3 regions of the Colwellia sp. BRX8-7 genome follow, and region 2 is predicted to be linked to each of the others. Evidence: predicted binding sites of a transcription regulator. Region 2 holds the regulator's gene; each other region holds the start of a gene.

Region 1 (11,157 bases), on a different contig from region 2:
ATTACGTGGCCAAAGGTCTGGTTCATTGATCACTTTTACTTTCGCTGGTAACGTTTGGCCATCTTTTAGTTCTACACCCTTTCGAAGTTTTTGTAAATCAGCTTCCTGTGGTACACCCTCGACTTGTGCCCAATAGGTTTTTTCAGTTTTTTCGGTTGGGTTAGCCAGTTTGTGCTGCAATTTCCCGTCATTGGTCAGCAACAATAAGCCTTCACTGTCGCGGTCTAAACGCCCAGCCGCATAAACGTCTTTAACCGGAATAAAATCTTTTAAGGTTTTACGCTGCTGATCGTCAGTAAATTGTGACAGTACATCAAAGGGTTTATTGAAAAGTACTAACACTCGATCTGCTGGGGCAGGGCGAGGCTTAACATCTTTTAATGCGCGACTCTTTGATAATCGACGATTAGTTGAGTTTGACGCTTTTGTACGGTTAGTGAGGTTAGTCAAAGCTTATCCTTTTGAAATAATTTGATAGGGCGGTAAAGAATCAAGTAATTGCTTACCATAGCGCTTGGTCACTAAACGTTTATCCATTAAAGTAATGATACCGGTATCTTTCTCATTTCGCAGTAATCGTCCTGTCGCTTGAATCAGTTTTTTGGATGTTTCTGGTACTGAAATCGACATAAAAGGATTGCCGCCTTTAGCGGTAATGTATTCAGCTTGTGCTTCTTCAACGGGTGATGTTGGCACAGAGAAGGGTAATTTGGTAATAATCAAATTCGTTAAATATTTACCGGGTAAATCTAAACCCTCAGAAAAACTTTGTGTGCCAAAAATTATACTGGTTTTATCTTCATCACAGCGTTTTCTATGGGCCTCAATAATATGCTGACGTGACTGCTCACCCTGAACTAGAATCTCCATTTTGTGCTGCTCTCGTAAGGATTTAGCTACTTGTTCCATTTGCCAATACGAAGAAAATAGCACTAAGCAGGCTTTTTCTTGCTTAATTAACGCCGGTAACTCATTAATTAATTCATCGGTGAACTGAGGGCTACTTGGCTCATTTTTCATTTTAGCGATAACAAGTTGCGCATTGTTTTGATAATCAAACGGTGAGTCGACTTTTTGATATTGGGTGCCATCATTCGTTTGTAAACCGACCTGGCGTCGAAAATGCTCAAACGAATTCAATGCTAAAATAGTGGCTGAACATAATACCGCCCCTTCACATTTTGACCAGAGAATATCTTCAAGGGTAAAGCCCACTTCAATAGGGGAAGCCGACACTAAAAAGTCACTACGTTTCCCTGTCAGTTTTTCGAACCACCTTGCCATTGGAGCGCCTTTCTCACTGTCTGTTTTGGCATACATTTTCCATAGTGAGTTGAAATTTTCTAACCGTTGGATCATAAAACCAGCTTCTGCAAGTAAGGGCTCGGCAACAAACATTTTACACTCCCCGTCTTTCACTGACTCCATCAATAAGTTATATAGCTTGTTGCAATGTCCTAAACATTTTTTACTGAGCTCTGCTAAATCTTTAGCTGAGTTTTTTAAGTTCGGTGGAACGATTCCGTTTTCAAAACGATATAATGCCGCCTCGTCATCACGAGAAAAGCGGCTATTTTCTTTAGCTTTTTCATTGAAATATAACGCTTGATTGTTTTCGATAAAGCTCGCAACTTTTTGCATTTCCATTAATAAATCTTGGCAATCGTCCCCTAACTTTAACGAGGGTGTAATGGCCGAAGTCGACTTTATTAATTTTGCCATTTTATCGCCGGTTTCTTTTAACTTAGTTAGCCAATCAATAGCACCTTTAATGGCAACATTCGCACTTGAATGATCACGGGTTACTTTAGGCAGATGATGTGCTTCGTCAATAATGTAAAAAGTGTCTTCTGGCGAGGGTAAAATAACACCTCCACCAAGCTCTAAATCAGCCAGTAATAAACTATGGTTAATGACCAACACATCGGCAGACTCCATGGTTTCTCGAGCTTTATGAAAAGGGCAATGGGTGTGATCGGCTAAATGTTTTAAACAACTGTGTTTGTCACATTGAATTTGTTGCCATAAATGATGAGGGATAGGGTCAGCCCAAGAATCTAGATCGCCTTGCCATTTATTATCCGTCAACGCTTTATGTAAATGATGTAATAGCTTTATATCCATGGCATTAGGTTTTTGCGCAAAGGTGAAACCGGCCTGAGGTGAATCGTCTTGACTGACAGCAAGCGCTAATTTTTGCCGACAAACATAGCGCTGGCGACCTTTGACTAAGGTGAAATTAAAATCTAAGCCTGAATGTTTCTTTAAGAAGGGTAAATCTTTATCCACTAATTGTTCTTGTAGCGCAACTGTTGCAGTAGAAATACAGACCTTTTTTTGACGTGACATCGCTAACGGAATAGCGCCTAATGAATAAGCCAATGATTTACCCGTACCGGTGCCGGCTTCTATGATAATAATTTTTCGCGCTTTATCGTATTCTCCCGCAAGAGTTTTAGCTATTTCGGCAATCAAAAAAGTTTGCTGTTTTCTTGGATGAAAGTTTTCTAAATTTTCACCAATGGTTTTATACGATGTGCGAATTGCTACTTTAATTTTATCGCTTAGCATGCTGTTAGCCATTTAGGGTTCATTAGGTTATATACTCATTCCAGTTAAATAGGCTGAATCCTGTATCTTCAAATAGGATGAGTATATACTGCTGTATATATTAACAGTTTATCGTTATCCGCAACGAATTAAAATAATTAATGTCATTAACTGTAGAAAAATTAACGCCTAGCTTGAATTATGGCTTTTTATTAACCCGTCAAGCCTATGATACCAAACAAGGTATCGAATTGTCTTTATGGGTTAAAACCCTTCAAGGTGCTGTTAATGTTATTGTGCAAAATCAACAGGCATTATTTTTTGTTGAACAAACGCAGCAACTACGCGCGCAAAGTCTCCTGTCGGAGCAGCGAATAGTAACGGCTAAAGTTACCCCGCTTGCGCTTAAAACCTTTAATCAGCAACTCGTCAGTGGCTTTTATTTTTCAACGATGCGTGAATTCTATCGCGCACGGGATGTTTTAAAACAAGCCAAAATAAAATGCTATGAAGACGATTTTCGCCCTGATGAACGCTTTTTAATGGAGCGCTTTATTACCGCTGGTATTGAATTTATCCCTCGGTTAACAGCTTCATCGGTAACCGAATCTGCCAAACAGTTTTCACAGACTAACTTTGCTACCTTTTATAGTGACAAATGCCGAGCAACGGATAAGACTCAGTTACTTGATGATATTGCTTTAACTATGGTATCACTTGATATTGAGTGTTCAATGGTAGGGGAGCTTTATTCTATTGGTTTACATTCTCATAAAATGTCTGATGGTAAGCCGATAAAATGTGTTTTGATGATCGGTGATCAAAACAAGTTTTTAGCAAAAATAACGCAGTCAAAGTTATCCGACGCTGAGGCGACAGAAATCGCAGAGCACATCGTTTGGCTTGACAATGAACAAGCGCTGCTCGCTGAGCTGATCGCTTGGATAAAAATCCACGACCCCGACATTTTTATTGGTTGGAACGTGATAAACTTTGATTTTAATTTGCTACAAAAACGGTGTGATATTTATAACATCCCTTTTAATATCGGCCGCAATGATAAGTCACCTCGCTGGCGAACACGTTCGGCAGGTGGTAGTCAAAATGAACAAAAATTTATTGATGTCGCTGGCAGAGTGGTCCTTGATGGTATTGATTTACTAAAAAACGCGACTTATAACTTTCCAAGTTTTTCCCTTGATTTTGTTGCCAATGCCTTATTAGGTAAAGGGAAAAAGGTCGATGATGTTGACAATAGAATGCAAGAGATTAACGACAACTTTGCCAATGACAAGCTAGCTTTAGCCGCTTATAACCTTGAAGATTGCCATTTAGTTACGCTGATCTTTGAACAATCCTTGTTACTCGAATTCACGCGTTTGCGCGCCAAACTAACTGGTTTATCTATAGACCGTATTGGCGGCTCTGTGGCAGCGTTTACCAATTTATATTTACCTAAATTACACCGTAGTGGTTATATTGCGCCCAATATGGGCGATGGCTTGCAAGGGCTAATTTCTCCTGGTGGTTATGTGATGGACTCTATTCCGGGTTTATATAAAAACGTCTTAGTACTTGATTTTAAAAGTCTTTACCCCTCTATTATTCGAAGTTTTAATATTGATCCTATGGGCCTAATTGAAGGTTTACAATCACCAGAGACTAGTATCAAAGGTTTTGATGGTGCTTATTTCTCTAGAGATAAGCATTTTTTACCTGAAATTATTAATGAGTTGTGGTTAGAGCGTGATATCGCTAAAAAAGATAAAAATGCGGCATTGTCACAAGCAATAAAAATTATTATGAATTCGTTTTATGGAGTATTAGGTTCAACGGGATGTCGATTTTTTGATCCTCGTTTATCCGGTTCAATCACTAAACGAAGCCATGAATTATTAATCACCACTAAAATGTGGCTAGAAGATGATGGTTATCAAGTCATTTATGGCGATACCGATTCTATTTTTGTCAGTGTTGACGATGATTTTAACCACCAGCAATGTCAAAAGCTGGGTAAAACCTTACAAGATAAAATTAATCTTAGGTGGCAAGCAACGCTTAAAAAAGAATTTGCGATAGAAAGCCAACTTGAAATTGAGTTTGAAACACATTTTAGCCAATTTTTGATGCCAACCATCAGAGGGCAAGATGTTGGTACTAAGAAGCGTTATGCTGGCATGGTAGAAAAGAATGGCTCATCAGAATTGATTTTTAAAGGCTTAGAAAGCGTCCGCACCGATTGGACTGAACTGGCTAAAACTTTTCAACGAGAGTTGTATTTAAAAATATTTAATGGCGAACCTTTTGCTGACTATGTACGCAATATTGTTACTCAAACATCAGCAGGGCAATTAGATCATTTACTGGTGTATCGTAAACGCATTCGTAGGCAGTTAGATCATTACGTTAAAAACGTGCCTCCACATGTGAAAGCAGCACGTTTAGCCGATGATATAAACAAGATAAATAAGCAACCGCTAAAATATCAGCAACGTGGTTGGATAGAGTACTTGATCACGACTTCTGGACCGCAAGCAAAAGGTTATGTTAACGCGCCACTCGATTACCAGTTTTATATCGATCGGCAATTAGCGACCGTTGCTGATGCTATTTTACCTTTTGTCGGGAGTAGTTTCGAAAAATTAACCAGTGATCAAATGAACTTGTTTCAATAGCCTCTGCTGTTTTAATTAATATAAATAAATCGTGCATCATGCTTGGAAAGATCATAAGGTGACTTTATTGAGTTAGCTATTTAGATGGCTAAATGAATTTTATGTTTTAGGATGAAAGATCATGATCAACGATACCAAAATAGTCAATGCGGGACGAAAATCAAAATGGACACGTGGCGTTGTTAATCCCCCAGTAGAGCGTGCATCAACCGTTGTTTTTAATACAGTTAAAGAAATGAATCACGCAACAGCAAATCGTGGTAATCAAGTACTTTTCTATGGCAGAAGAGGCACCTCAACGGCTTTTGCTTTCGCCGATGCTATGACTGATCTCGAAGGCGGCGCTGGTTGTGCCATTTATCCATCGGGTACTGCGGCGATCACTAATGCTATTCTTTCGTTTGTTAAAACCGGTGACCATATCCTTATGGTTGATACGGCTTATGAACCCACTCGTGATTTTTGCGATAAAATATTGGTCAATATTGGCGTTGAAACGACTTATTACGATCCAACTATTGGCCGAGATATAGATGGACTTATTAAAGAAAATACCCGACTTATTTTCTTAGAGTCTCCTGGCTCTATTACCATGGAAGTTCAAGATGTTCCCGTTATAGCTGAAGTTGCTCACCAGCATGGCTGTATGGTTATGCTCGATAATACTTGGGCTGCAGGGGTTAATTTTCAACCTTTTGATTATGGTGTCGATATTTCGATTCAAGCAGCGACTAAATATATTGTTGGTCATTCTGACGTCATGTTGGGTACGGCAATAGCAACACAAGAGTATTGGCCACAACTGCGTGAAAACAGTTATCTGATGGGGCAATGTACTTCACCCGATGATCTATATTTGGCAATGCGTGGCATTCGTACCTTAGGTGTGCGTTTAAAACAACATCAAATTAGTGCGCTAAAAGTGGCTAATTGGTTAGCAACACGCGAAGAAGTTGATGTTATTCTTCATCCTGCATTCGAATCGTGTCCGGGCCATGAATATTTTAAGCGTGACTTTACTGGTGCTAACGGTTTGTTTTCATTTGTGTTAACCCGCGGTGATAAGCAATCACTTAATGCCTTACTTGATGGTATGGAACATTTTAAAATGGGCTATTCGTGGGGCGGTTTTGAAAGTTTAATTTTGGGTAATACCAATGTTGGCCGTTTGCGAACAGCGACAAAGTGGAATTATGAATATCCATTAATTCGCCTGCATATAGGTTTAGAGGATGTTGATGACTTAATTGCCGACCTTGCTCGAGGCTTTGATAGATTGAACACTGCCTTAGAAAATAAATCTTAGACAGTATTTTATTAAAAAATAAAGCTTAGGCTTTACGCGTTAAAAGTTTGGAATTTACATGCTGCTATGCACAACACAAAGGTTAACCATTAGGCACCTGAATGAGCAGGACCATGAATTTGTTCTGCAATTATTGAATGATGATGCTTTTATTAAAAACATTGGTGATAAAGGGGTTAGAGAGACTAAAGATGCAATTGCCTACTTAGTTAATGGTCCACTAGCAAGCTATAGCGAACAGGGTTTTGGGCTAAATTTAGTCGCTTTGAAAAGTGATAACACACCGATTGGACTCTGTGGTTTGTTAAAGCGGCCTGAATTGGAATTCCCTGACTTAGGTTATGCCTTGTTACCTGAATATTGTTCGCAAGGCTTTGCTCGAGAAGCCTCATTAGCCGTATTAAAAGTTGCTTATGACAATAATTATGCGGCAAATGTTGTCGCGATCACCGCACTAGAAAATACTCCCTCTAACGTATTATTAAAAAAGCTTGGTTTTGTATTTGAACAGACTATTGAGTTTTATGGGTCAACCAATAATCTTTATAAAGTCAGACTGGCTTCAATTTTTGAACAGTAACCAACTTTAAAGACAGTAACGTTTAACACTAGGATATGGACTTAAGTGCAAATATCCTAGTGTTGCCAATTTCCTCTCAAACCGTTTATATTAGGGTAAAGGACAAACCTCTAGCTCTTTTTGTTGATAATAATCAGCGGTTAGCCCGAGTAATTGTGGCACTGTTGCCGCAATTACAATAGAAGAGAAAGTGCCCACTAAAATCCCTGAAAATAGCGCAATAGAAAACCCCGCTAAAGACTCCCCGGCAAAACCCCATACAGCCATAATAGTCACTAAGGTTGTTCCTGAGGTGATCATCGTTCGCACTAAAGTTGATTTAATAGCTTGATTGATCACTTCATCTATTGTGGTGTCATGGGTAGATTTCATTATTTCTCTGATTTTGTCACCGACAATAATAGAGTCATTTAACGAGTACCCTACAATAGCTAATAAACTCGCTAATATTGTTAAATCAAAGGGGATACCAAACCATGCAAAAAGCCCCAGTACAATAAGCACATCATGAAAAAGCGCAATAACAGCCCCCGCGGCTAAACGCCATTCAAATCTAAAAGACAAATACATTAAGATAACAATGATTGCGGTTAATAGTGCTAAGCCACCTTGGTTAATTAAGTCTTCTCCGACTTGGCTGCCAATGTAAATAGCATCTTGAGGGCTAATGTTTAGTTGATTTTTGTCAGCAAAATCAGATAGCCATGCCTTATCTTGTAAACTGACGTTATTATCTGCTTGTTGAACACTCCAATGAGTCCCTTGCTCTGCAGAGGTCAGTTTAAAGCTTTCTGGAAGATAGTTACTGAGTAAGTTATTCATATCCTGTTGACTGAGTGATTTCTCGGTTGAAAATTCAGTTAAGTAACCACCGGTAAAATCTAAACCGAGTGCTAAACCTTTATTTGATAGTCCTACTAGCGCTATAACAACAAAAATCATAGCTATAAAACAACCCACTAGGCGAAAAACACTTAATTTAGACGTGCTATTTATTTTAAAATTTTTCATACATTAACACCTAATAATTGAGCTTTATTTTTTCGAATGACAAGGTTTGTTAAACTTTTAGAAACAAAAACGCCGGTGAACATACTGGTTAAAATACCTAAACACAAAATAAGGGCAAAACCTTTTACTGGGCCGTTGCCTATGGTGTATAAAATAATACCAGTGATCATGGTGGTTACATTGGCATCAAGAATTGTTGAAAATGCACTTTTATAGCCTTGCTCAACAGCTGATAGTACTTTATGTCCACGCTTTAACTCTTCTTTTATCCGCTCAAAGATAAGTACATTGGTATCTACAGCCATACCAACCGTCAATACTAAACCAGCAATACCCGGAAGTGTTAGTACTGCCCCAGGGAGTAACGACATCAACCCTAGTAAGCTTATTAAGTTTAATGTTAACGCTACATTAGCGATAAGCCCCAAAGTTCTATACCAAAAAACCATGAATAACAAAGTAAACCCCATGCCTATACTCAGTGCTTTTATACCATTTTTGATATTATTTTCGCCGAGTGTCGCTTCAATGGTGCGCTGTTTTACTATAGTTACTGGCGCTGTTAGCGAGCCTGCTCGTAATAATAATGACAGTTCTTGTGCCGCATGTTGGCTGGGCATGTTGGTAATACTAAACTGTGAACCTAAGTGTTGTTGAATGGTGGCAACATTAATTATTTTACTTTTTTTAACCATTTGATCATCAGCATCTCGATAAAACTCAGAAAACACCGTCACCATAGCATTACCAATATTTTGCTTAGAAAATTGCGACATCTTCTTACCACCTAAGCCATCTAAGGTGAGGTTGACTAAAGGCATGCTCATTTGATCTTGTCCTGCTCGAGCATTTTCGATATTACTACCTGAAAAAACTACCTGACTGTTTAAGGTAAACGTTCTGCCATGTTCGTCCGCCATGCGTAATATACCTGCTGCATTTGAGTTTTCGGCAAGCTGATAAAAATCAAGTGATGCCGTGGCACCTATAATACGTTTTGCTTCCTCGGGATCATGAACACCAGGCAATTCAATACGAATATGGTTTTTACCTTGTTGAAGTGTAACCGCTTCGGTTATACCCAGCTCAGCTATTCTTCCACGCATCGTTTTTAATGTTTGCTGCATAGTTTCTTGGCGAAATTGAGCTGTTTTTTGCGAGGAGTATGAAAAGATCACTTGGTCATTTTGATTTTTTTGTTGAGATAAATCAGGGTAGGCTGCTTTTATTTTAGTGAAAAGTATAGCCATTTTACTTTTGTCAGCGTTAGAAAAATTCACCGAAAGGTTTTGATTGTCCGCATCTCTAGTAAGATCAATCTTATGTTGAACAACACTAACGCCTCGAATACGTTCTTCCATAGCTAGGGTTTTTATTGCTAATGCGATGTTTTTAAGACGGTCAAATAAAGCTTGTTTTGTATCGACATCAAGTACAAATAATACTCCACCACTTAAATCTAAGCCTAATTTTATTGGCTTAGCGTCGAATGATTGCAACCATGAGGGTACGCCACTTATCACCGAGGTCTCAACACGATAATGATTAAACTCATTAGATAAACGTGTGTTAACTGACGCTATGTCGGCTGTATTACTGAGTGTTATTGACGTTGTCTTATCAATAGTATGAATTTTATCAACGGTTAAGTTGTTCTTATTCAATAAACCTTTAAGCTCACTAGTCGTTAGTTTTTGCACGTTCGCATTAATAGGTGAGAGGACAATTGTGACTTTATCTTTATATATGTTGGGTAGGGCATTTACTAATAAAAAAACTAAGGTGAAAATAATTAATAGGTTTTGCCATGTAAAGCAACGATATGGCTTTTTTCTAGGTGAATTCATCATAAAATCTCGAAATTTTGCTACCTTTACTCTCTAAATTTTAGAAAAGCGCATGCAACAAGGGTCACTGTTAAAGCAGTGACGGGAAAAAGGAAAAATAAGTTAATAATGGTTAGATGATGAATCTATGAATGATAAGTCAGGCGAGCTGTGTATAGCGTATTGCCATCTTTCCAACCAGCAAGTCGATTAGAGTTTGAACGATGACTGAGTTGTTCATACCAATTAAGTTTAGCAGGAGGGTTTGCAAGATTTTTAAATAAACTTGCAGAGAGTTTTAGCGTAAAAAACTCAGTAACGAGAAGATAGTTTGGCGTGGTTTGTATTTCATTAATAAATAAAGAGGCGGAAATTAGATTTAAGCGCGGTAAGTTAACCACATCATCGGGGGCAATATTATCTATTAATACCGAAAAGTTTGATGTCGGGTGCGAGTGACTTTTTCCAATGGTCGATATACTAGAAAAAGTTAAATCGCTATTAGCTGAATTTTCAATAGGTAAAGCATTAGCCGTGGCAGCTAAGACAAATAAAAACAGGGTTATCGAAAAAGTACGCCACATAAGAAAAGTAAATTAATTATTAATATGGTGTATGTGTGGCAAAATATTTGTTTTTCAAGTGTAGAGGTAAAATAAATTGACTAAAGTCGCGTTGATTATTGTCGAAAAATCACCATTGTTGCCAACATTATCGATATATTGTTTTTAAGGCATTTTCTATTGGTATTGTCCGATTAACACTGCTAAGTTGTTGATGGGTTACCCATCTAGGAGTCTAGCCAGCGAGTTAGACATACACAATGAAAATAAATTCTAAGCGGTGCAATAACTGTACTTTTTAGCATTGAAGTAAAGAGAAATGACTATGTTCTACCAAACCGACGACGTTCGCATCAGTAAAATAAAAGAATTATTACCTCCAATCGCACTTATTGAGCGATTTCCAGCTTCTCAAGAAGCATCTAAGTCGGTATTTTCTGCACGTAAAGCCATTAGTAACATTTTTAATAATAAAGATGATCGCTTGCTCGTTGTCATTGGTCCTTGTTCAATACATGACACAGATGCAGCATTAGAATATGGCCAGCGACTAGTTAAACTGCGTAAAAAGTATGAAGACACGCTTGAAATTGTTATGCGAGTTTATTTCGAAAAGCCAAGAACAACGGTGGGTTGGAAGGGCTTA
Region 2 (11,157 bases):
CTAACACGATAGGGAGGATAAAAGCGCCCAGCACCATGACCATACTACGACGAGATTTTTTCTGTGATACATCATTCATACACTTAGACCTTATTATTTTTTTATTAGTGATTTAACGCTTGTTCACTATTTTTACCCAACTTAATTGACGCCCATATCATCAACAATAACCATGCTATCGCTAAACTGAACCATTGAAAGGCATAAGCACGATGTTTTTCGGGTGGCATAACAATTGGTTGCCAATTTTTTTCATAACCCACACTCTCTGTTTTATCTAAGTAGACGACAAAGGGCAAGAGTTGACGTGAAATTAATGTTGAGAATTTATCTAATTCTATCTGCTGAACACGCAATGGCCACTCACCTTTAACCAAGACTTGTTCCATTAACATTATGCCTTGCTCTATTTTACGTACGTGGCCTGATAGTTGATACTTTCCAGTAATAGCCTGCACATCGGGAATTTCTTGACGATTTATAGAACCTACTACCCAACCTAAATTAACTAAGACCGCCTGCTCACCACTATTAAACACTTGATAAACACGATAACCTAATTGTCCTTTATTCGTTTGGTTGTCTAATAAAAAAATAGTATTATTATCAAATTCCCCAAACATAGTGATCGGTAGATCATTAATTTCATTTTTTTCTGAGAGCACTTGAGAAATTGACAAGGCTTGTGTTTGGCTCAATTGTGTAATGGTTGCGATGCGTTGCTCTTTTTGTAAAGCACGATCACTTTGCCATAATCCGAGTTTTACTAATCCGGAAAAAACAAGTAGGGTAAATATCAACCAAGGTAGGCGAATGTTTGATATAAAATTTTTCAAACAATTAATTCCTTAAATATGCTTAAAGCGAACATAACAACATAGGAAATTTTTAAATGGCATTTGCGATAAAAATAATTATTATTGGCTGCTTAATCTTCATGGTATTTAGCCTGTTTCAGGCACTCTTTGTCTTAAACAAAAATGACCCAAGTAAACCGTCAATGTCAAAATTTATTGGCCGACGCGTGATGATTTCAGCCTTCATTATTATACTTATGTTAGTCGCTATTTTAACAGGCGTTATTACGCCACACCCACGACCGTTCTAATCAACTCGCTTAAAAATAAAAAGTAGGTGAAGCTAGCCTCACCTACAATATTTCTTAAACGTTTATATCAGTAATTGTTTATACGATATAAACAAAAACAAACAGTATCACCCAAACCACATCAACAAAATGCCAATACCAACTTGCCGCTTCAAAAGCAAAAGCATTTGTTGGGGTAAAGTGGCCTTTTAACACCCTTAAAAACACCACAATAAGCATGACGGTACCTAAGGTAACGTGCATACCATGAAAACCGGTCAGTAAGTAGAAAGTTGAACCATAGATACCACTGGTTAAGTACAATTTCATTTCTTCTGAATAGCCGTGCATATACTCGACAACTTGCAAGAATAAAAAGACAACACCTAATAATATGGTAAAACCTAACCATATTTTCAGCATTTTACGATTATCTTTTTCTAAGGCTGAATGTGCTAAATGTGCAGTAATTGAAGACGTTAATAACAAAATAGTATTAATTAACGGTAGGCCATACCAGCCCATTTGAGTTGTTTCGGTTCCATCTGGTGTGACTAATAACGGCCAACTTGCGACAAACTCAGGCCATAAAACAGCACCAGTCATGGCATTATTATCTGCGCCGCCCAACCAAGGTACTGATAACGTGCGGGCATAAAATAAGGCACCAAAGAATGCTGCAAAAAACATCACTTCAGAAAAGATAAACCAGCTCATTCCTTGACGAAATGAGTTATCCATTTGATGGCTATACTTACCTGCCATCGATTCGTTTATAACGTTACTGAACCAACCATAGAGCATGTATATAACTAAACAAATGCCGGCAAGCAATATGTAACCGCCAATGCCACCTTCGCTACTATTTAACGTAGAAACATAGTTCCCGGCGCCAACAGCAATTAAAAACAGTGCCACTGCGCCAACAATTGGCCAATGACTTTGTGATGGTACGTAATAACTTTCATATTCTTTTGTTGTCATTATTATTCCCCTAAACAAATACTGTTACACGCTAAGTGCTCAGTATAAATTGCTACGATTCCACTTTTCCGGTCACGTCATACAAAGTGTAAGACAAAGTTAGCGTTGAAATATCTTCAGGTAATTCTGGGTCAACATAAAACTGTAACGCCATTTCTACCTCTTCATTCGCTTTTAGCGGTTGCTGCGTAAAACAAAAACATTCAATTTTTTGAAAATACGCGGCGGCTAAACCGGGCGATACTGACGGAACTGCTTGGCCAATAATATCGCGAGTGGATTCATTTTTTGCATAAAATTTAACAAGTTTCATTTCACCGGGATGAACTTTTATTTCACGGACCATAGGTTCAAACTGCCAAGGTATACCTTGGGCGGTTCGACTAATAAACTGCACCGTAACAATTCTTTTTGTGTCAATCTGCTCAACATTATAGACAGCGGCGGCAGTGGTTGACGTTTTTCCATTCAAACCAGTAATATCACAAAACACATCATACAAAGGGACAAGTGCAAAACCAAAACCAAACATACCAAAAACAATCATAACCAGCTTTTTTATCACTTGATTGTTTTTCGTTATAGCAGTGCTATCTTTGTTATTTGAATTTTGCAATTCGTCACCTTTATTCATATTTTATTAACTTAATCAATTTTTGGTGGTGTTGAAAATGTATGGTACGGAGCAGGACTTGCGACAGTCCACTCTAAACCTTCAGCGCCATCCCAAGGTTTAGCAGCTGCTTTCTCTCCACCTCTAATACACTTAATAACAACCGCTAAGAATATTAATTGCGAAAGACCAAAGGCAAAACCACCAATACTGACCCACTTGTTGAAATCAGCAAACTGCAACGCATAATCTGGGATACGACGAGGCATGCCCGCTAATCCTAAAAAGTGCATAGGGAAGAATAGTAAATTAACTGAAATCAGTGAACACCAAAAATGCCATTTAGCTAACGACTCGTTATACATATGACCTGTCCATTTTGGCAACCAGAAGTATGCACCAGCATAAATCGAGAATAATGAACCGGTAACTAATACATAATGAAAATGAGCAACAACAAAGTAGGTATCATGGTATTGGAAATCAACAGGTGTTAATGCCAACATCAAACCAGAGAATCCGCCTATAGTAAATAAGATGACAAACGCGATAGAAAATAGCATCGGCGTTTCAAAGCTCATTGAACCACGCCACATAGTTGCGACCCAGTTGAACACTTTAACACCCGTAGGTACGGCAATTAACATGGTGCAATACATGAAGAACAGTTCACCAAATAACGGCATACCTGTCGTGAACATGTGATGCGCCCAAACAATAAATGACAACACAGCAATCGATGCCGTTGCATAAACCATTGAGCTGTAGCCAAATAACTTCTTACGAGCAAACGCTGGGATAATTGTCGAAACAATGCCAAAAGCAGGTAAAATCATGATGTAAACTTCAGGATGCCCGAAGAACCAGAAAAGATGCTGGAACAATACCGGATCACCGCCACCAGCGGCATCAAAGAAACTCGTACCAAAATAAGTGTCGGTTAACAACATAGTTACCACACCTGCGAGCACGGGCATCACCGCAATCAATAAGTAAGCGGTAATAAAAAATGTCCAAACAAACAATGGCATTTTCATGTAAGTCATACCAGGCGCACGCATATTCATAATAGTAACAACAATATTAATTGCGCCCATTATTGATGAGATACCCATAATATGAACAGCAAAAACAAAAAATGCCGTACTACCATTTGAATAGGTTGTAGAAAGTGGTGCGTAGAATGTCCAACCAAAGTTAGGCGCACCTGACTCCATAAAGAATGTAGACAAAAGAATCCCAAAAGCAAAAGGTAGAATCCAGAAGCTCCAGTTATTCATACGTGGTAAGGCCATATCTGGAGCACCAATCATCATAGGTATCATCCAGTTAGCAAACCCGGTAAAGGCCGGCATAATTGCACCAAATACCATGATCAAACCATGTACGGTTGTTAGCTGATTGAAAAAATCAGGCTCCACTATTTGTAAACCGGGTTGGAATAACTCGGCTCGAATAACCATGGCTAAAGCGCCGCCGGTTAATAGCATAATAAAAGCAAACCATAGATATAACGTACCTATATCTTTATGGTTTGTCGTGTACAACCAACGTTTGATGCCTTTCATTTTATGGTCATCATGATGATCGTCGTGCGATTCTTGTTCTATAACGTCTGTAGTCATTTTATATCCTCCTACTTCGCACTAGCAGCATCAACAGCTGCAGGTTGTACTAAATCACCGGTGTTATTGCCCCAAGCATTACGCTCATAAGTAACAACTGCCGCTATTTCGGTTTTAGTTAACTGGCTACCAAAAGCAGCCATAGCAGGGTTTTTCTTACTGCCATTAATAACCATATCTATATGCACAGCAATATCACCCAGTGCAATTGCACTACCTTTTAGTGCTGGAAATGCCGGAGGTAAACCCGCACCAGAAACTTGATGACAAGCAGCACAAGCTTTCATGTAAACTTGCTCACCCATAACCATCAGTTCATCTTCGCTGTACACTTTAGTTAGATCTTCTACTGGGGCTTCTTCAGCAACCATTTCAGCAACTGCTACCGGTGTTTCTGTGTCATTGCCTGATCCCTTAGCAGCACCTTTAACATCAGCGGCTTGTACGGCATCACCGGTATTGTTACCCCAAGCATTACGCTCGTAGGTCACAACTGCAGCAATTTGCTTCATACTTAACTGCTTACCATAAGCTTGCATACCTGTACCCGCTTTACCATTGAGTACAATATCAATATGCGCGGCAATACTACCCGTAGCAACTGGACTTCCTTTAAGTGCAGGAAATGCAGGAGGTAGACCAGCACCAGAAACTTGATGACAGGCAGCACAGTGGGCAATATAGGTAGTTTCACCCAAGGTCATCAATTCATCCATTGATGCGGAAGCGTTAAGAGATGCTTTCTCAGCAGCAGCGGCTTGAGCGTTGAGTTGGTGTTGTTCATCAAGCCATTTTGCATAGTCTGCTTCAGACTTTACTTCGACAACAATTGGCATAAAACCATGGTCTTTGCCACAAAGCTCAGCACACTGACCTCGGTATATCCCAGGCTTGTCAACTTTTGTCCATGCTTCATTAATAAATCCTGGGTTAGCATCTTGCTTTACAGCAAAAGCAGGTACCCACCAAGCATGAATAACGTCGTCAGAAGTGATTAAAAACCGTACTTTTTTATTAACTGGAATGACAAGGTGTTTATCAACTTCGAGTAGGTAATTTTCACCTTTGACTTTATCGCCAGCATCAACATTAAGGTGTTTACCTTCTTGTGTTTCATACTGTGATCTTGGCGTCGATAAAACGGAGTAGAACTCAATATCTTGATCAAAATATTTGTAATGCCATTTCCACTGAGAGGCGGTAACTTGAATGGTAACGTCAGAATCGTCGTTATTTTCCATTTCAATCAGTGTTTTTGTTGCTGGTACAGCCATAGCGATAAGAATGACAATGGGAATTGCTGTCCAGAGGATTTCTACTTTTGTACTTTCATGAAAATCTGCTGATTTAGCCCCTTTGGATTTTCGATGGAAAACCATTGACCAAAACATAGCACCAAAAACGACCACACCAATTGCTACACATATATACATTGCGAGCATATGTAGATCGTAAACATCTCTACTTACTTCTGTTACACCCTTGGTCAGATTTAATTGCATATCTGCCCAAGCTGAACTGGAAAGAACACTCCCCAACAACAGCCAACCTAGGTTACGTCTTTTCACACGACATCTCCTTCACCCTATAAAAGTTTAAAACTTGATACCTAGGACAAAACACATCCTTTAGTACGGATTTTTATTATTTTCTTAGCGATTTTGTTATCAACCAGTTAGCGTCGACAACATCGCCTTATATTTATATTTGTACACATTCCAAACTAGAATTACTTAAAAGTTGATCTGGGTCAATTTAAAAATCGAGCTATTTTAAAATAAAAACCAATAAAAACAATAGAGTATCAACTCTAATACAAGCAAAGGCCTAATAACAAAGGGCTGTAGCCGTAGTATTAAAAATAAACAGCTGAGTATAAATACGCGTATTGCAAAAATCGATCTTGGTTGTTTTTTAATCAGAGAAAGATAAAGTTGTTTGAAGGGGCTTTAGAATGAAAATTATTCTTAGTAAAGAGAAAGGTTTGCATGAAAAGAATACGAAAGGTTAGAAAAGCAAACTTTAGCCTATTTTATACACTAAAGTTTGCGGAGCAGTTTGACGTAATTAATACTATATTTGTTAGATAAATTGATTTAGTTACCACCAAGTTTATTGGATAGGTTAACTTAATTACATCCAGTCTGCCGAGCGAATAACGCCAACTGCCAACCCTTCAATATTAAACTCTTGATCAGACAAATCGACTTTTATAGGAGAGAAGTCATCATTTTCAGCATGTAAGTAAACGATGTTACCTTCTCGTTTATAACGTTTAACCGTAACATTTTCTTCGACACGAGCAACAATTACTTGGCCATTCTGTACATCGGTCGTTTGATGAACCGCTAACAAGTCACCATCAAGTATGCCGATATTTTTCATGCTTTCGCCATTAACTCTCAATAAGTAATCAGCAGCTGGGTGGAACAAATTACCATCAACTTTGTAATGATCTTCAACATGCTCTGCAGCTAAAATAGGTTCACCTGCAGCCACTCTGCCGATTAAAGGTAAACCGGCTTCTTCCATTAACTTCTCAGTCAAACGAATGCCGCGAGAAGTACCTGGCAACATTTCTATATAGCCTTTTTTAGCCAAAGCTTTTAAATGTTCCTCTGCTGCATTTGCTGATTTAAAGCCAAAAAACTTGGCTATTTCAGCACGCGTTGGTGGCATGCCCGTATCGCTTATTTTATCTTTGATCAGATCAAAAACTTGTTGTTGTCGGTTCGTTAGAGGGCGTAATTCGCTGATTTCATTTAGCATAGGGAGCCTGTAAATTTACACAGTTGTTACTGTGAGTATATACAGGTCGTTAGTAAAGGCAAGTTTTCTAGCCAAATTATTTTTGAAAACTCCCTGATTTTAAATAATGGATAACTTGTTCGATAACTTTTTCGTTTTTCATCATAAATGGATGGGTCGTTTCCATTTCAATGTGATCATTCATACCATCAAGTTTGGTACTAGCAACCGAAACTTTACCATCATCTTTATCAGGAATAAGTGTTGATAATATCCAATTAATACTTTGATTACCGGCAATAACACCCAAATCAAAATTAGCATTGCCAAGGTTACTAGGGACACTGAATTCGCCGGTACCTAATTGCATACCCGCATCACCATTGATGAAACTAAAACCAGGTGTATTTTTTAGTTTATCAACAACTTCACTGCCTTTGTTTGGTGGACCTAGCATCACGACTTTATGTAAATTAGGTATTTTATGCATACTTAAATATTGGCGAACTAATATACCGCCCATTGAATGGGTAACAAAGTTAACTTGGCGATTTTCACAAATTAATAGCGCTTTAGAAATAACTTTTTCAGCCAACTCTTCTATCGAATAATCTCTAGAAGGGTAGTTGATATTTATCACAAAATATCCTTCTGCTAACAATCGTTTTTCAATAGCTTTCATGGAGTTAGCCGAACGTGCAAGCCCATGCAGTAAAATTACACATTCACCATTAGCTAAAGAATCTGCTGGCTCTTCAAAAGAAGCTTGAATTTTATAGCCACGTTCAACCGAAGTATCTAAGCTTTCTTGTTCAATCATATTTTTTAAACGAGTTTCTGCATCAGTAATTTTTTTACTAAATTGTTCTTTAAGTAGCGCTAGGTCTGACTTAAGTGCTGCAATTTTTTCATTCATAGCTGCGCTCCATCATTTTTTATGTTGAACGTTAATTATTGACGCTTTATTCACTTTTGAAAACAAGCGAGATAATATTTTTTAAAGCGCGGTTTGAGTATCATTTTAAAAGGGCTAATAACTTTAAACATCTACCATTAGCATTCAGTCATGTGTTTATAGGGAGTATAACGTTATGTGTTCTCGGTTTGGCAATAAATATTAATTTCTGCGCAGTGCTTTACACTCAGGTAACTCCCAAGGATGCATCGCTAACAACAAACCAATATGTTGTCGTTTGTCTAAAGGTAACAAGGCATCTTCTTGGTTTATCTTTACTACTGGCAACTATTTTCTCGTTTAGCATAGCCGATGTTAACTAGGTCTCGTCCGCAGAAAGCTCATCGCTACTTTGTTTTCCTGAAGCGAGTTCTCGACTAATTTTTTGAATATGGGTCTCAGAACTTTTTACTGATTTTTCAGTAGTCAGGTGCAATGTTTTTAAAGTATCAATCATCGCCAAATCGACATTTTTATTACTTTGTAACGCGTTAACCAGCGGCGTTAAAAAAGACGCCATATTTTCACTAAATAACGCCAAAGTTTCGGCTAACGCTGAATCATCTGGTTTTTCAATATTCACTTGCAGTTTAAGACTGGCAAGCGTTTCATTCAAACTATCTAACGCTGCAGATTTAGGCTCTAACAAAGCTTCTCCTATTTGATTGAGCCCTTTTTGCAATAACGATATTTGGCTCGCAACAGCCGCAATCGGGTTATCACTATCACCCAAGTTTTGATGACGAACAAAATCTGCCTTAATTTGTTGCCAACGCACTTTTTCTTCACTGGTTTGATTGTTGCGCAGCTCGGCTAATTTAAGTAAATTTTCTTCAGCGCCTATGGTGAGTGTTTGCGCTTCACCACGATAATGATCGGCGATAAGCTGCTCAACTTCCTCTTCGGTCATAACCGGTACTACTTTTTCCGCCATCTTATTCATATTGCGATAGCTTCCTTGTAACTTGAACGAAGGCTCAGTGCGGTACTTATCGTCTTGGGCGGCAGAGGCAATGTACTGTTGATTTGCTTTTAATACCGTCGCTTGAATTTTACGAATACGTTTAATAACTGCAACTATTTCATTGACCTCTGCTTGCGAGTAATTATGCTTTAGTTCAGTTGTGGCAACTTGTTGACCATCGGCAATTTTAACCAAGTTATAGAGGTCGTCCATATCTCGGGTCGCTAGTGGTGCGATATAGCGATTACTGGTTAAGCTATTTTCAATAAAGCTTAAAGAGAACTCTTCTTCTCGACCACTTAAAGTATCACCTAAGTTATAAATATCGGCTCGGTTAGCCAACATATCAGGAATGCTAAATGCTTCTCCTGATTCGGTATAAGGGTTACCAGCCATGACAACTGCAAATTTTTTGCCACGCATATCATAGGTTTTACTGTCACCATTCCAAACACCATCCACTTTTCTTGAGCCATCACATAAGGAAATAAACTTTTGTAAAAACTCAGGATTAGTATGCTGAATATCATCAAGGTACAACATAACATTGTTACCCATTTCGAAGGCTAAGTTAATCTTTTCAACTTCATTTTTAGCTGTTGAGTTGTTTGCCTGAGCGGGATCTAGTGACAACTGATCGTGTCCTATCGACGGACAGTTTATTTTAACAAAGGTCATACCTAGCTTACTGGCAACGTATTCAATAAGCGTTGTTTTACCATAACCTGGGGGAGAAATAAGCAGTAATAATCCCATTAAATCAGAACGTTTATTATTACCAGCTGCGCCAATTTGTTTGGCTAAATTAATACCAATAATCGGGAAATAAACATCATTAATTAATTTATTACGCACAAACGAAGACAGCGCTCTTGGTTTAAACTCTTCTAATCGTAAGCGTTTACGTTGTGCCGCTAATACCTTTTGTTTTTGAATATGAAAACCTTTGAATGCCGGTTCATGTTCATTTTTAAATTGGCGAAGTCGAGTGATAAATTCTTGATAATTTATCGCAATTTTTCTGTCCGATATTTGCCCATGCTGCCCCAATAAACCGTCAACAACACCTTCGGTGTCAGCCAATGAAGTATAGAATTCACATTGCTCTTGCATCAGCATAAAAATTGCGGCTTCATCAATAATATCTTGATGGATATTCATACTCTGGTGCGAAGAAAAAGCCTGCAACCACGCCCAGTAAAGTTGATATTTTTGCTCTAGTGTCGAACAACCCAATAATGCGCCACTGAGTTGTTTTTCTAAGCTCTTATGCTTTAACTGACTCTCCAGTTGATTAGCTAACTCAACGCTACTTTCTTTAATAACAAATTTCTGTTCGGCTAAAGCTAACTCTTTTAATAGGTAGGTTGCTGACAATAACGTGTCGCATTTCAGCCAAGGTTGACTTTCAATATAGCTATCTAATAGCGTAGCCAATTCTTTAATAAGCTGATGACGTAATTGACTATCACCAAAAGTTTCTTCCATGATATAGAGATTATGACTGCGCTGTAATAAATCTTTTCTACTGTTATCAGCTAATTCTGTGGTGAAAAAAAGTAGCGCGAGTCTTCTTTCCAAGACCGGATAAGCTAACAAGCCAATAGATTCTCTTAAAGCAAGTAATTGCTTTAGAATTAATGCCGCATCGGCATCATGCACGCCCTTATCATAACCTTCTTGATAACGTGGCTCAGCCGCTTTTCTAACCACCTCACCTAATTCATTGTTTTTTACCGCCGCTTTTAAACACTCAAGTTGCGCTTGGCCAGCAAATTCAGCCTCAAATAATAGTGTTGCCGCTAAATACTCTCCTCGGTAGACCTTGTCAGATTCAGAGACCAGCGCTTGCTGCCAAAGGTATTCAGTACCAACAAATAATTCAGCGGGTAGCGTTTCAAAGTATTCACTACCACTGATATGCAAGACCATGTCACCATCACGAGGTAATAAGGTCAGTTCTAATTTTTGACGATTCACCGAAAATTGGTGGTCCCCTATTTTAACTAAACTACCGTCAGCAGAGTAAATATCCGTTTTATCTCTCAGTGCTCTTATGCCCTGCTCTTTAGCATTTTTTAATTGAGCGTCAATGTCATCAGCTCTAACATTGTCATCAAGCTCTCTAAGCTGTGAAATTAGTTGCCTAAGCTTGGCAACCATAGGATCGCCAGCAAAATA
Region 3 (11,157 bases), on a different contig from region 2:
TCAGCAAGCTCTTTTGGTAGACCTATTGGTTGTCCTAAAATACTTTCAACCACCTCTTTGAATTTTGCTGGGTGTGCGGTGCCTAAAAATACACCAAATTCACCTTCATCTGCATTGTACTGTAACGCTTTATAGGCAACGGCTGCATGTGGTTCACTGATGTAACCCAGCTTGGCTAACTGTAAAACAGTTGACTGTGTTTGTTCTTCATCAATTGAAACTGAACTAATACAATCGCTAGGAACTATGCCAGACTTTAGCATATGTTCAACGCGAGGCCAGTTGTTAGGATCGCTAACATCCATAGCATTTGAAATTGTCGCTACAGTAGCATTAGGCGTCCACTCACCTGTTTTTAGGTAACGAGGCACAGTATCGTTGGCATTTGTTGCCGCAATAAATCTTTTTATCGGTAAACCGAGTGCTTTAGCAAATAAACCAGCGGTTAAGTTACCAAAGTTACCACTGGGAATCGATACCACAACATCGTTTAATTCGCTTTTACACTTTTGACGAGATAACTGTGCAAACCCTTCAAAGTAGTAACATACCTGAGCTAATAAGCGGCTGATATTTATTGAGTTAGCTGAATTTAAACCTATAGTAGTAGCTAGCTCTCTATCATCGAATGACTTTTTAACTAACGCCTGACAATCATCAAAACTCCCGTCAATAGCGAGTGTTTCAATATTGCCGCCTAAGGTCGTAAACATTTTTTCTTGTAGCAGGCTGATTTTTCCTTTCGGATATAAGATCACCACACGAATATTTTCAATGTTATGAAAAGCATGAGCAACCGCCGCCCCTGTGTCACCTGAGGTCGCCGTTAATATAGTGATCTTTTTATCTTTGCTAAAAACTTGCAAACATTTAGCCATAAAACGCGCGCCAAAATCTTTAAAGGCGAGTGTTGGACCATGAAAAAGCTCTAATATAGCTCTGTCTTTATTGATGGGTTGAATTTGTGCTGGAAAGTTAAAAGCACTGGTCACAATCTCAGTTAATTGCGCTTTAGTTAAATCACCTTCTACAAACGGGTAGAGGACATGTACACTTCTTTCAACTAAAGGCATAGCGAGTAATTCATCGATATTATCTAACACTGGGATTGTTTCAGGAAAAAAGAGTCCCTGATTTTTTCCTAGTCCTTGCTTAACCGCACCAGCAAAACTGACTTGTTCATCGTTTTCTTTTAAATTATAAAATTTCACAACATATTCCTAATAAATTTGGTATTTTTAATAAAGTGATTAAGCGGGCAATCTCTCAGCACCCGTTAAGTCAACCTGACAGACATGAACAAAACCTGAGTCTGTTTGTAAATAATTTTTTTGTAACCAAAGCGCGCTATCTTGGGCTTTTTCAAGCGAATCACAGACACAAAATAAGGTAGGCCCTGATCCTGAAATGCCTACAGCTAAATGACCTTGAGCGCTTAAATAGTCTTTAGCTTCGATAAATTTTGGTAACAAGTGCTGACGATAAGGCTCTGCAAGTACATCTTTGAGTACTGAAAATGCTTGTTGTTTATCATTACGGTGGCAAGCATCAACAAAAGTTGCTAAATTTTGACCGAAAGTAATGGCGTCAGCACGACTGTATTGCTTGGGTAAAACATCGCGCGCAGCTTTTGTTGAGACATTAATACCTGGGTAAGCCATTACGTAGTAGCAATGATCAAATAGGGGCAAACTCTGGCTAATAAGCTGTTTGTCCGGCACCATTAATTGCAAACCACCTAAATAACATGGTGCGACATTGTCGTAATGCAAACTGCCACTTATTTTTGCCTCCATTTGACCCATCATAAATAACAGTGTTTTTTCATCAAAATATTGCTGATAGAATTCATTGAGTGCGACTAGAGCTGCGACTACAGAACAAGCACTTGAGCCCAAACCACTGCCAACCGGCATCTTTTTATCTAGTGTTAGTTGTACATTTTTAACCGCTTGTTGCGCTTTTTCAAGTGCTAGGTTGTATAGCTCTAGACAATGCCAAACAATATTGTCTGTGGCCTTACCCGGTAGTTTATTGGCAAATTCACCAATCACAATCAGCTTATTCTCTGTGGCTGACTCTATAGTAACTACATCACCTAATAAAGTACCATCAATGGGCTTAACCGCTAGACCTAAAACATCAAAGCCAACGTTTAGGTTGCCTATTGATGCGGGAGCAAAAACAGATATGGTCATTAGTGCTGTTGCTCCCATGCTAATGTTCTTAATAGATCACCAAACACACCAGCGGCGGTAACTGCAGCACCTGCGCCATAACCGCGTAATACAAACGGTAGTGGTTGGTAATAACGGCTATGTATTGCCAACGCATTTTCACCATCTTTAACACTATAAAGTGGATGATCATTGGCAACAGCTTCAATGGCAACTTTACATTTTCCATCAACTATATTGCCGATATAACGTAAAACTTTACCTTCAGCTTTTGCGACTTTTACTCGTTGAGAAAATTCATCATCTATTTTCGCTAAGTTCTTCATAAATTCACTGACATCACCACTCGCATCAAAGTTTGCAGGTAACACTGATTCTATAGAGATATCTGATAACTCAAGCGGTATTCCTGCTTCACGCGCCATGATTAACAATTTACGCGCTACGTCCATACCGCTTAAATCGTCACGAGGGTCAGGCTCGGTAAAGCCATTTTCTTTTGCGATAGCGGTGGCTTGAGAAACGGTCATACCTTCTTCTAGTTTTCCAAACATATAGGAAAGTGAACCAGACAATATCCCTTCAAAACGTACTAATTCATCACCCGCTTTTAGCAAGCTTTGTAAGGTATCAATTACGGGTAAGCCAGCACCAACTGTTGTTTCATATAAGAAACGACGGTTAGACTTCTGTGCTGCACTGCGCAACGCTTGATAGTATTGCCAAGAGTCAGTATTGGCTTTTTTATTTGGCGTTACAATATTAAAACCCTCTTCAAGGTACTCTACATAGCTCATCGCTAAAGACTCACTAGATGTTGAGTCGACTAACACCGGATTAATCAGATGATTCTCGCGGACAAAAGCCTTGATGTTTTCAACATTTACTGGAACAGCGTCACTTTTCATTTCTGCTTGCCAGTTATCTAAATCAATACCTTCAGTATTAAAAACCATACCTTTACTGTTAGCAATACCATACACCTTTAAAGAAATATTTTGCTTTTTAAGCTTAGGTTGTTGACGAGCAATTTGCGCAAGAAGCTCGCTACCAACGACACCACAGCCAACAAGGAATACATCAATAGTGGGTTTGTGGGTGAAGAAATTTTGATGACTGACTTTCATTGCATCAGTACATTTACGTTTTTCTACCACAACAGAAATACTACGCTCTGACGAATCTTGGGCAATAGCGATGACATTGACACGCGCTTGGGCTAATGAACTGAAAAACTTAGCAGCAACTCCTTGTTGATGATGCATACCGTCACCAACTAAAGAAATAATCGATAATTCATGTTGTAACTTCAACGGTTCAAGTAAACCATTGAGTAACTCTAGTTCGAACTCTTGTTGTAAGCTTAGTTCGGCTAATTCAGCATCACTGGTGTGAATACAAAAACTGATACAGTATTCGCTGGAAGACTGGCTAATTAAGACTAAAGAAATTTTTTCTTGACTCATAGTGGCAAATACACGACTGGCCATGCCAACCATGCCTTTCATGCCGGGTCCTGATACATTGACCATGGTTAAATCATCAAGATTAGATATCGCTTTAACTTTTTTGGTTTGATCATCCTCGTTAGATATTAAGGTTCCTGGCGCAGCAGGATTACCGGTATTTTTAATCAAACAAGGAATATGAAATTGAGCAATGGGGCCAATCGTTTTAGGGTGTAGCACGCTAGCACCAAAATATGAAAGCTCCATCGCTTCTTGATACGACAAGTAATCAAGTAATTTTGCTTCCTTTATTAGGCGAGGATCTGCGTTAAACACACCATCAACATCCGTCCATATTTCACAACACTCAGCTTGAGCACAAACCGCGAGAACAGCGGCAGAGTAATCAGAACCATTGCGGCCAAGCGTTGTTACTTGCCCTTGTTTGTTAACACCGATGAAACCCGGCATTAAGGCAACTTTATTGAGATTGTTGTAATGGTTTTCGAAGTTTTCTTTTGATAAGACTAAATCAGCGACTGCATTAAGAGACGCATCATTGGTGATTAAAAATTTTTCTGGTTCAATAACAGACGTTTTAATACTTTGTGCGTTCAACACTGATTCGAGCAAGGCAACACTTAAACGCTCACCTATGCTGATAATTATAGCGCGGATATGATCCGGGCAATAAGACAACATAGTCGCACCTTGTAGATAACGTGAAAGCTTATGCTCCCAGTTTATAAGGACTTGCTCTGCATGTAATGGGCTGAATTTTGGTAAGCTGGCACCAAGATCATCAATAATGGTTATAATAGCTTTTCTGAAGTGTTCTAAATCACTCTGTAATTTTATTTCATCACTAATATTCTCTGCCATAGCCACTAAATGGTTGGTTACGCCTTGTGGGGCGGAAACAACGACGGCAACGGCAGAATCGTTACTTTTGTCAGCTATAATTTTGGCAACTTGCACAAAACGTTCTGCTGACCCTAGAGATGAACCGCCAAACTTTAATACACGCATTTTACTTCCTTTTTATTGTAAATTCTTTGCGAGCCAAAGAACTTGCAATGATTAAAACCTTAAAACAAAAAAAAGCCCGGAACCTAAGGGGTCACGGGCTTTTATTTATGTGTTTTTTACACGTCAGCCGATGACAACCATCCCATTGAGGGTGGTAGTGATAATAATAATGGTAATACGACGGACAAATGTTTTCATGGTTATAAAATGCCTGAGCAGTGTTTTACTGTCAATAGTTATTTATGAATAAAAAGTTATATTTTATTCATAAATAAGCAGTAAGAGGGTTTTATTTGGATAATAAAGCGAATATATTCAGTTTTTTAGGCTGAAATAGTCTCTTTTGCAGCGCAAACTATGTTTCTTCCAGAAGCCTTAGCGTCATATAAGGCAAGGTCTGTATGGGATATTAAGTCTTCATAACGGGTGTCTGCTTCGGTGATGACTGCAACACCAACACTGGCAGTAACATTTATTTCGATTTCTTGAAAGTTAATGATATTTTTACTGATCGCAACACGGATCCGCTCAGCAACATCTAAAGCGCCAATAATATCGGTATTAGGCAGAATAATTGCAAACTCTTCACCGCCATAGCGACCGAATAAGTCACCTAAGCGCAGTAGTTCACTGATCACTTTAGCGGTTTCAATTAATACTATGTCGCCACCTAAATGTCCGTAAGTATCATTAAGTAATTTGAAATGATCTAAATCGAACATAATAAGCGCTAAACCATGCTGATAACGACGTGCGCGCGAAAATTCTTTTTCGAGACACTCTTCCCAATGCTTGCGGTTAAAGACTTGTGTTAAGCCATCGATACGATTGGCCTGTGCAAGCTCTTCAAGTGTTTTGTTTAGCTTACTTTGGTAATGGCATACATCGGTAACATCTTCGATAAGAATACAAACGTGTTCGTTAGCCTCTTTATTTTCAAGCGGCAAAAAGGTACAGTTTTGAGCCATAAAGTGACTGTCTGTCGTCATAGGGCGGGTATGAGGCAATTCAAATAGGTGATGTCTTTGTTCCCATGAGCAAAAAGACTGGGTTTTTAGTTGAAAGACACTTTCAATTTTTCTTTTGAACCACTTTTCTGGCAGCTCGGGAAAGACAATAAAAATATCTTGTCCGATAACATTTTCAGGCTTTTTGTTAGCATGAATTTGTAAATACCGATTCCAAAATACGATATTGTATTGACTATCTATGATGAGAATACCGGTATTTAATTTGTTGGCAATATCAGGACAAATATCATCAGCAAGCATTTAGAACTCTTCCAAAATTCTGTCAATAACTGTTTTTATATTAATAATTGCTGACTCAGGAATAAACAAAACCATATCGCAATTAAATGAATAATCAGTAACTTGATAAGTTATTTTAACTTTTAAAGCTAAGTCCCAATTAAATGATTGTTGGGCAAGATGATCGGATATTGCACTTTGTGAACCCGCTAATAAACGCGGCGCACTGTAAGACATTTGATTATCTATTTGTTTAGCAAAAACATTTAAGAAGGTGGTGGTTAAAATAGAGCTTAAGTCGATAATTTGTTCTTCAACAGATAATTCATCAGGCTCATAGCCCAGTAAATCTGCAAGTCGATCAGAATCTTTTGGCTTGTACATAAGCAGTGCTTCACCGCGAATGCCTTCGTAACCAAAGAAGCCTTGACTTACTACTGCAGCAGAGTTTTCATCACTGTTTAACGAGTTAAGTAGGCTTAGCGTACTGACTTGTTCAATACTAGGTACTTTTAAATAAACAAAGGTATTTAAGTATCGGGCAAGTTGATCACTTGCTTGACCCATAGCAACATTAATTATTTCTTGTAAACAATCTTGCTGATCTTCATTTAAGTTGAGGTCGCTCATAAAAAACCATGATTTCTTAGGTTAGTGTTAAGGACTTCTAATTCAACTGGTTTACGTAAAAAAGCTTTTGCACCGAGTTCAAGGACTTTACTTTGCATTTCTGGTTGTATATCAGCTGATATAACAAAAATTGCCGGTGTAATGTTTTCATCTTTTAAGGTTTGGAGTACACCTAAGCCATCTAGAACAGGCATGGTAAGGTCTAGAAATAGAATGTCAAATACTTGACTGCGTAAAAGTTCAACAGCTTCTTGACCATTTTTTGCTAATTGTGCATTAGCTGATAGTTGCTCTGGTAAGCTACGTAAAACTTGTTTACGGGCCATATTAGAGTCATCACAAACAAGAACTGAAAAGCTCATGTAATGGGTAATCCTTTATTTTTTTTATTTTATGGCGCTAATCTACCTTAAATAAGTGGTACTGTTAATTAATAAAGTACAAAAATGCTGATTTTTTATGCTTTTAATGAAGATCTCTCTAATAATTGCACAATATAACAACAAGCTAATAATAATACGGGCAAAAATTAGTGATAACTTTCCCTTGATACTTTTATTTTTTAACCTAATTAGAAGGTGATTATTAGGTTAATTAACACGATAGACATTATTGTCGAAAGGGTATAAATCGCAATAGCTTTCCAGCTGTATGTTTTGAATTTCATCATTTATCTCTTCATCTATTGATTATAACAATGGCTAATAAATTGTCATATCCTGTGAATTTAAATTAGTATTCAAATACTAAGCGATATTCGTGCCACAATACAATGTAAGTTGAAGAAATTGTTGATAATTTTATTAGTCTAATACGGAGTTGATTTTATCTTCTTTATAAAAAGATTTATTTGTTCGCTCATTTATCCCCTACGAGGATACTATGACTATTAAAGAGTCGGCCATTGTAATTGGTTTTGGTGGGATTTTAACCACGTTTTAGCTGAAGCGTAGTTAGGGTAGTTAAGCGCAACTAATTGCCAAAAATTAGTTGAATGATTCATGTGCCTAAGATGACAAAGCTCGTGAACTATTACATAATCGATAATCCATTTAGGCGTCATGGCTAATAAAGAACTGAAACTCAGTTCACTTCTACTATTACAGCTGCCCCATCTAGACTTATATAATCTGACTTTAAACGATTTGGGTAAAACACCAATTTTTTCCGCATAATGAGATAAGTTTTCATCAATATAAGCATAAGTTTGCTGCTTTAACCAAGCTTCAAGTTGTTGCTTTACATATTTATCTTGGTTTTTTATATCATCAGCTACTTTGATTTTTAATTTACTAGCAAGAGTCGCTATGATGATATCTTGATGAAGCGTTATTTCTGGAAATAGACCATAATGAATATCAAGTGTTTTAAGTTCGCCATTAATAAGCAATTGGCTATCTTTTTGATAATGATTATTTTGAGTGGCAGGTTGTGCGTTTTGCTCGGCAATTTTTCTGTGCAGCCAAAGGCTTTTTGATTTAACAATGTTCGCTATATCATCTTCAGAAACATATTTTGGCGCACGGATTATAATTTTTCCGTGCTTAACTTGTAAGCCAACCGTTTTTCTTTTAACGCTACGAATGAGCTGATATGACAACATAATTCAATATTATCTAGTGTTAAGTAAAGATAAATTCAAACCAGTACTGCGCACTTTATTTACTTGTGCTCGCTTTAGCCTTACGTGGCGCTTTTACTTTTGCTGTTGCTTCAATTTCTGGCGACGAGTCAGTGCTATTTGCTGTTTCAACTGGTGCTGTAACGTTCTTTTTAGCAGCAGTCTCTGGCTTAGCTTTCTTAGCTTGCAAAGCAACAAGCACATCTTCACGATTCTTAGCTAGATAAATACAGAGTTCTTCACGCACTTTTTCATCAATATTAAAGCTGCTGGCTTCAAACATCTCGGCTAAGCTGTCAGCCATATCAAGCATTTTGTCATACTCGTCTGCTGCTTTTTTATCCATGAATGTTTCTACCTCCACACCTTGTCTAATGACGACAAATCGACTTTCAACTGCCATTTTTTTTCCCTTATAGGATCAATATTACGCTTGATGGTTTTATCATATACGATTTAAAACCGCTTATACAATCAAAATTAACTGTACAAAACAACAGTATCATACGAGGTTTTCATTAAAATACAATCATTTTATAAAACCTCGTTATTGATAAATACTGTTTTAACCGATAGTAACTATAGTAATCTCACTCTAAATTTACGACCTTTTAACTTGCCATCACTGAGTTTTTTAAAGGCTTGCTTGGCAAACTTTCGACTTACAGCTACATAAGCCCAGTTATCTGATAATTGAATTTTTCCCACTTCGCTAGCTGAAATAGTTTTATCGCCAGTTAGAGCGCCAAGGATATCGCCCGCACGTACTTTTTGCTTTTTACCGCCATCTATTTGTATTGTTGCCATTTTCGGAGAATACACCGAGGCGTTTAATACACTAGCGTCTGGCAGTAATTCACCTTCGATAGTTCGGTCAAGGTAATCTTCTAATAAACCTATTTTGTAGCTTTCTTTTTCACTGAAAAAAGAACAAGCAATACCTGTGCTACCCGCTCGGCCTGTGCGGCCAATACGGTGTACATGAATTTCGCTATCACGAGCGATATGATAATTAAATACCGCATCTAGCGCATCAATGTCTAAACCACGCGCGGCAACATCGGTGGCGACTAAAATTGAAATACTCTTATTGGCAAAGCGAACTAATACTTCGGTACGATCTCTTTGCTCTAAATCGCCATGTAAATCTTGAACATTAAAACCGTAATTACGTAGTTCATTGACAACAATTTGTACGTCTTTTTTGGTGTTACAAAAAACGATGCTTGATTCGGGTTGATGCTTTAATAACAATAAGCGGATACCGTCGATACGCTCGCTGTCATTCTCTACCTTATAAAAATGCTGTGATATGGTGCTTTCTTCGTGATTCCCCTCAACGGTTACCTTGGTCGGTGATTGCATTATTTTTTTAGCAATATCGGCAATTTCTGCCGGGTAAGTTGCACTAAATAATAAGGTTTGTCGTTGTTGAGGAATTTGGCTAATAATAAAGTCAACGGAGGCTTGGAAGCCCATTTCTAGCATACGGTCGGCTTCATCGAGCACTAGCATATTCACATCGTCTAATTTCAATGTGCCTTTACCTAAATGATCTTCAATTCTTCCTGGCGTGCCAACAATGATATGAGCACCATGCTCTAAAGAACCGACTTGCGGGCCAAAAGGCATACCGCCACAAAGGGTCAATATTTTTATGTTATGGATGGCACGGGCCAATTTACGAATTTCTTTCGCAACTTGGTCGGCTAATTCACGTGTTGGACAAAGGATCAGTGTTTGAATACGAAAACGTTTTACGTCTAGTTTTTCTAAAACACCTAAGCCAAAGGCAGCGGTTTTACCAGAGCCTGTTTTACCTTGGGCAATAACGTCACCACCGGCAATAATAGTTGGCAAGCTTTGGGCTTGAATGTCGGTCATCTGTTGATAACCCATAGACTCTAAATTTTGAATTAACTCAGGTTTGAGTTGTAAGGTGGAAAAACTAAGCTGGCTCAACGGGAATTCCTTGGCATAAAAATAATACGCCATTTTACCTTGTTTAAATGCTTATTACTCGATAAAAAAACGAATCATATTGCCAGCACACTTTTCTGGTTGTTCAAGCGGTAACATATGGCCGGTGTCGGCAAGTGTTATTAAAGAAATCAGCGGCGATTGCGTTAAAATAGCGGTAATGCGCGTTAACTTAACCAGCGAGTCATTATCACCAATTAAGAACTGAATCGGGATGGCAAGCGTAGGAAGTTTTACTAATAAATTCTCGCGTTGGGTGGTCACTGTTAATTGATGGATAAGTGTATCCTTACCCAACTCAATATCCATTGCTCGAATACAGTTAATGATGCCTTGATTGTTGTGTTTGCTTGCATGCAGCAGGGCAGTTATACGTTTGCTGGTGATGCCTGAGTAACCATGCAATTTAACATAAGCAATCGTGCGGCTGCGCTCTTTTAATTGAGCGGGTGGCAACAAATAAGACATATTAGAAATAAGCAGTAGTTTGTTAATTTTATTAGGATATTTCAGCGCAAAAGCCGACGCGATATATCCCCCTAAAGAAAAACCCGCTAAATTTATTTTTCCTAATGGGAATTTTTGTTCAAGCGCAGTGATTATTTTATCAATACTATTTTCCATGGGGATGGCAATGTGGATAAGCTCCACATTTTCAGGTAAGTAAGTGATGCAAGCCTGCCACAGACGTTGATCGCACATGGTACCCGGTAGGCAATATATTTTAATCGTCATATTGTGTGTTCATAACAAGCTAAAAATAGATAATGCTACTGAATAACATCATCAAATAGTTGCACGTTAACCATTTCATTAGCGGGAACGTTGCCTTGGTTTGCCGGTAAAACAATATAACAGTTGGCCGTCGACATGCTGGTTAAAATTCCTGAGCCTTGACTACCTGTACTGGTAACTATCATCTCGCCTTGGTGATTGGTTGACAATATCGCCCGTTGAAAGTCCATGCGTCCGGCGCGTTTATTTAATTGGGTGGCTGTTTTTACTTTTAATAGCGGTAACTT

The links. Region 2 encodes LexA, which represses DNA repair genes until DNA is damaged. Its sites were predicted from a motif close to TACTGTATNNNNATACAGTA; they were not measured.
Region 1: the regulator LexA is predicted to act here: its motif matches at 2,661-2,680, upstream of H4J57_RS14340 (DNA polymerase II).
Region 3: the regulator LexA is predicted to act here: its motif matches at 8,638-8,657, upstream of H4J57_RS01975 (YebG family protein).

What each region holds. Positions count from the first base shown of each region.
Region 1 covers NZ_JACGVP010000014.1:70,309-81,465, reverse strand. The annotation lists gene H4J57_RS14350 (pseudouridine synthase) at 1-450, opposite strand, end outside; gene dinG (ATP-dependent DNA helicase DinG) at 454-2,571, opposite strand; gene H4J57_RS14340 (DNA polymerase II) at 2,712-5,225, shown strand; gene H4J57_RS14335 (cystathionine beta-lyase) at 5,347-6,531, shown strand; gene H4J57_RS14330 (GNAT family N-acetyltransferase) at 6,590-7,111, shown strand; gene secF (protein translocase subunit SecF) at 7,202-8,122, opposite strand; gene secD (protein translocase subunit SecD) at 8,119-9,969, opposite strand; gene H4J57_RS14315 (hypothetical protein) at 10,095-10,532, opposite strand; gene aroG (3-deoxy-7-phosphoheptulonate synthase AroG) at 10,837-11,157, shown strand, end outside.
Region 2 covers NZ_JACGVP010000004.1:117,812-128,968, reverse strand. The annotation lists gene H4J57_RS05410 (hypothetical protein) at 1-79, opposite strand, end outside; gene H4J57_RS05405 (SURF1 family protein) at 105-836, opposite strand; gene H4J57_RS05400 (DUF2909 domain-containing protein) at 893-1,108, shown strand; gene H4J57_RS05395 (cytochrome c oxidase subunit 3) at 1,187-2,071, opposite strand; gene H4J57_RS05390 (cytochrome c oxidase assembly protein) at 2,124-2,705, opposite strand; gene ctaD (cytochrome c oxidase subunit I) at 2,717-4,309, opposite strand; gene coxB (cytochrome c oxidase subunit II) at 4,321-5,877, opposite strand; gene lexA (transcriptional repressor LexA) at 6,443-7,078, opposite strand; gene H4J57_RS05370 (alpha/beta fold hydrolase) at 7,155-7,973, opposite strand; gene H4J57_RS05365 (hypothetical protein) at 8,175-8,300, opposite strand; gene H4J57_RS05360 (DNA repair ATPase) at 8,332-11,157, opposite strand, start outside.
Region 3 covers NZ_JACGVP010000001.1:451,827-462,983, reverse strand. The annotation lists gene thrC (threonine synthase) at 1-1,211, opposite strand, end outside; gene thrB (homoserine kinase) at 1,251-2,216, opposite strand; gene thrA (bifunctional aspartate kinase/homoserine dehydrogenase I) at 2,198-4,654, opposite strand; gene H4J57_RS01995 (sensor domain-containing diguanylate cyclase) at 4,978-5,925, opposite strand; gene H4J57_RS01990 (chemotaxis protein) at 5,926-6,534, opposite strand; gene H4J57_RS01985 (response regulator) at 6,531-6,896, opposite strand; gene H4J57_RS01980 (M48 family metallopeptidase) at 7,424-8,137, opposite strand; gene H4J57_RS01975 (YebG family protein) at 8,193-8,558, opposite strand; gene dbpA (ATP-dependent RNA helicase DbpA) at 8,735-10,150, opposite strand; gene H4J57_RS01965 (alpha/beta fold hydrolase) at 10,172-10,870, opposite strand; gene moeA (molybdopterin molybdotransferase MoeA) at 10,906-11,157, opposite strand, start outside.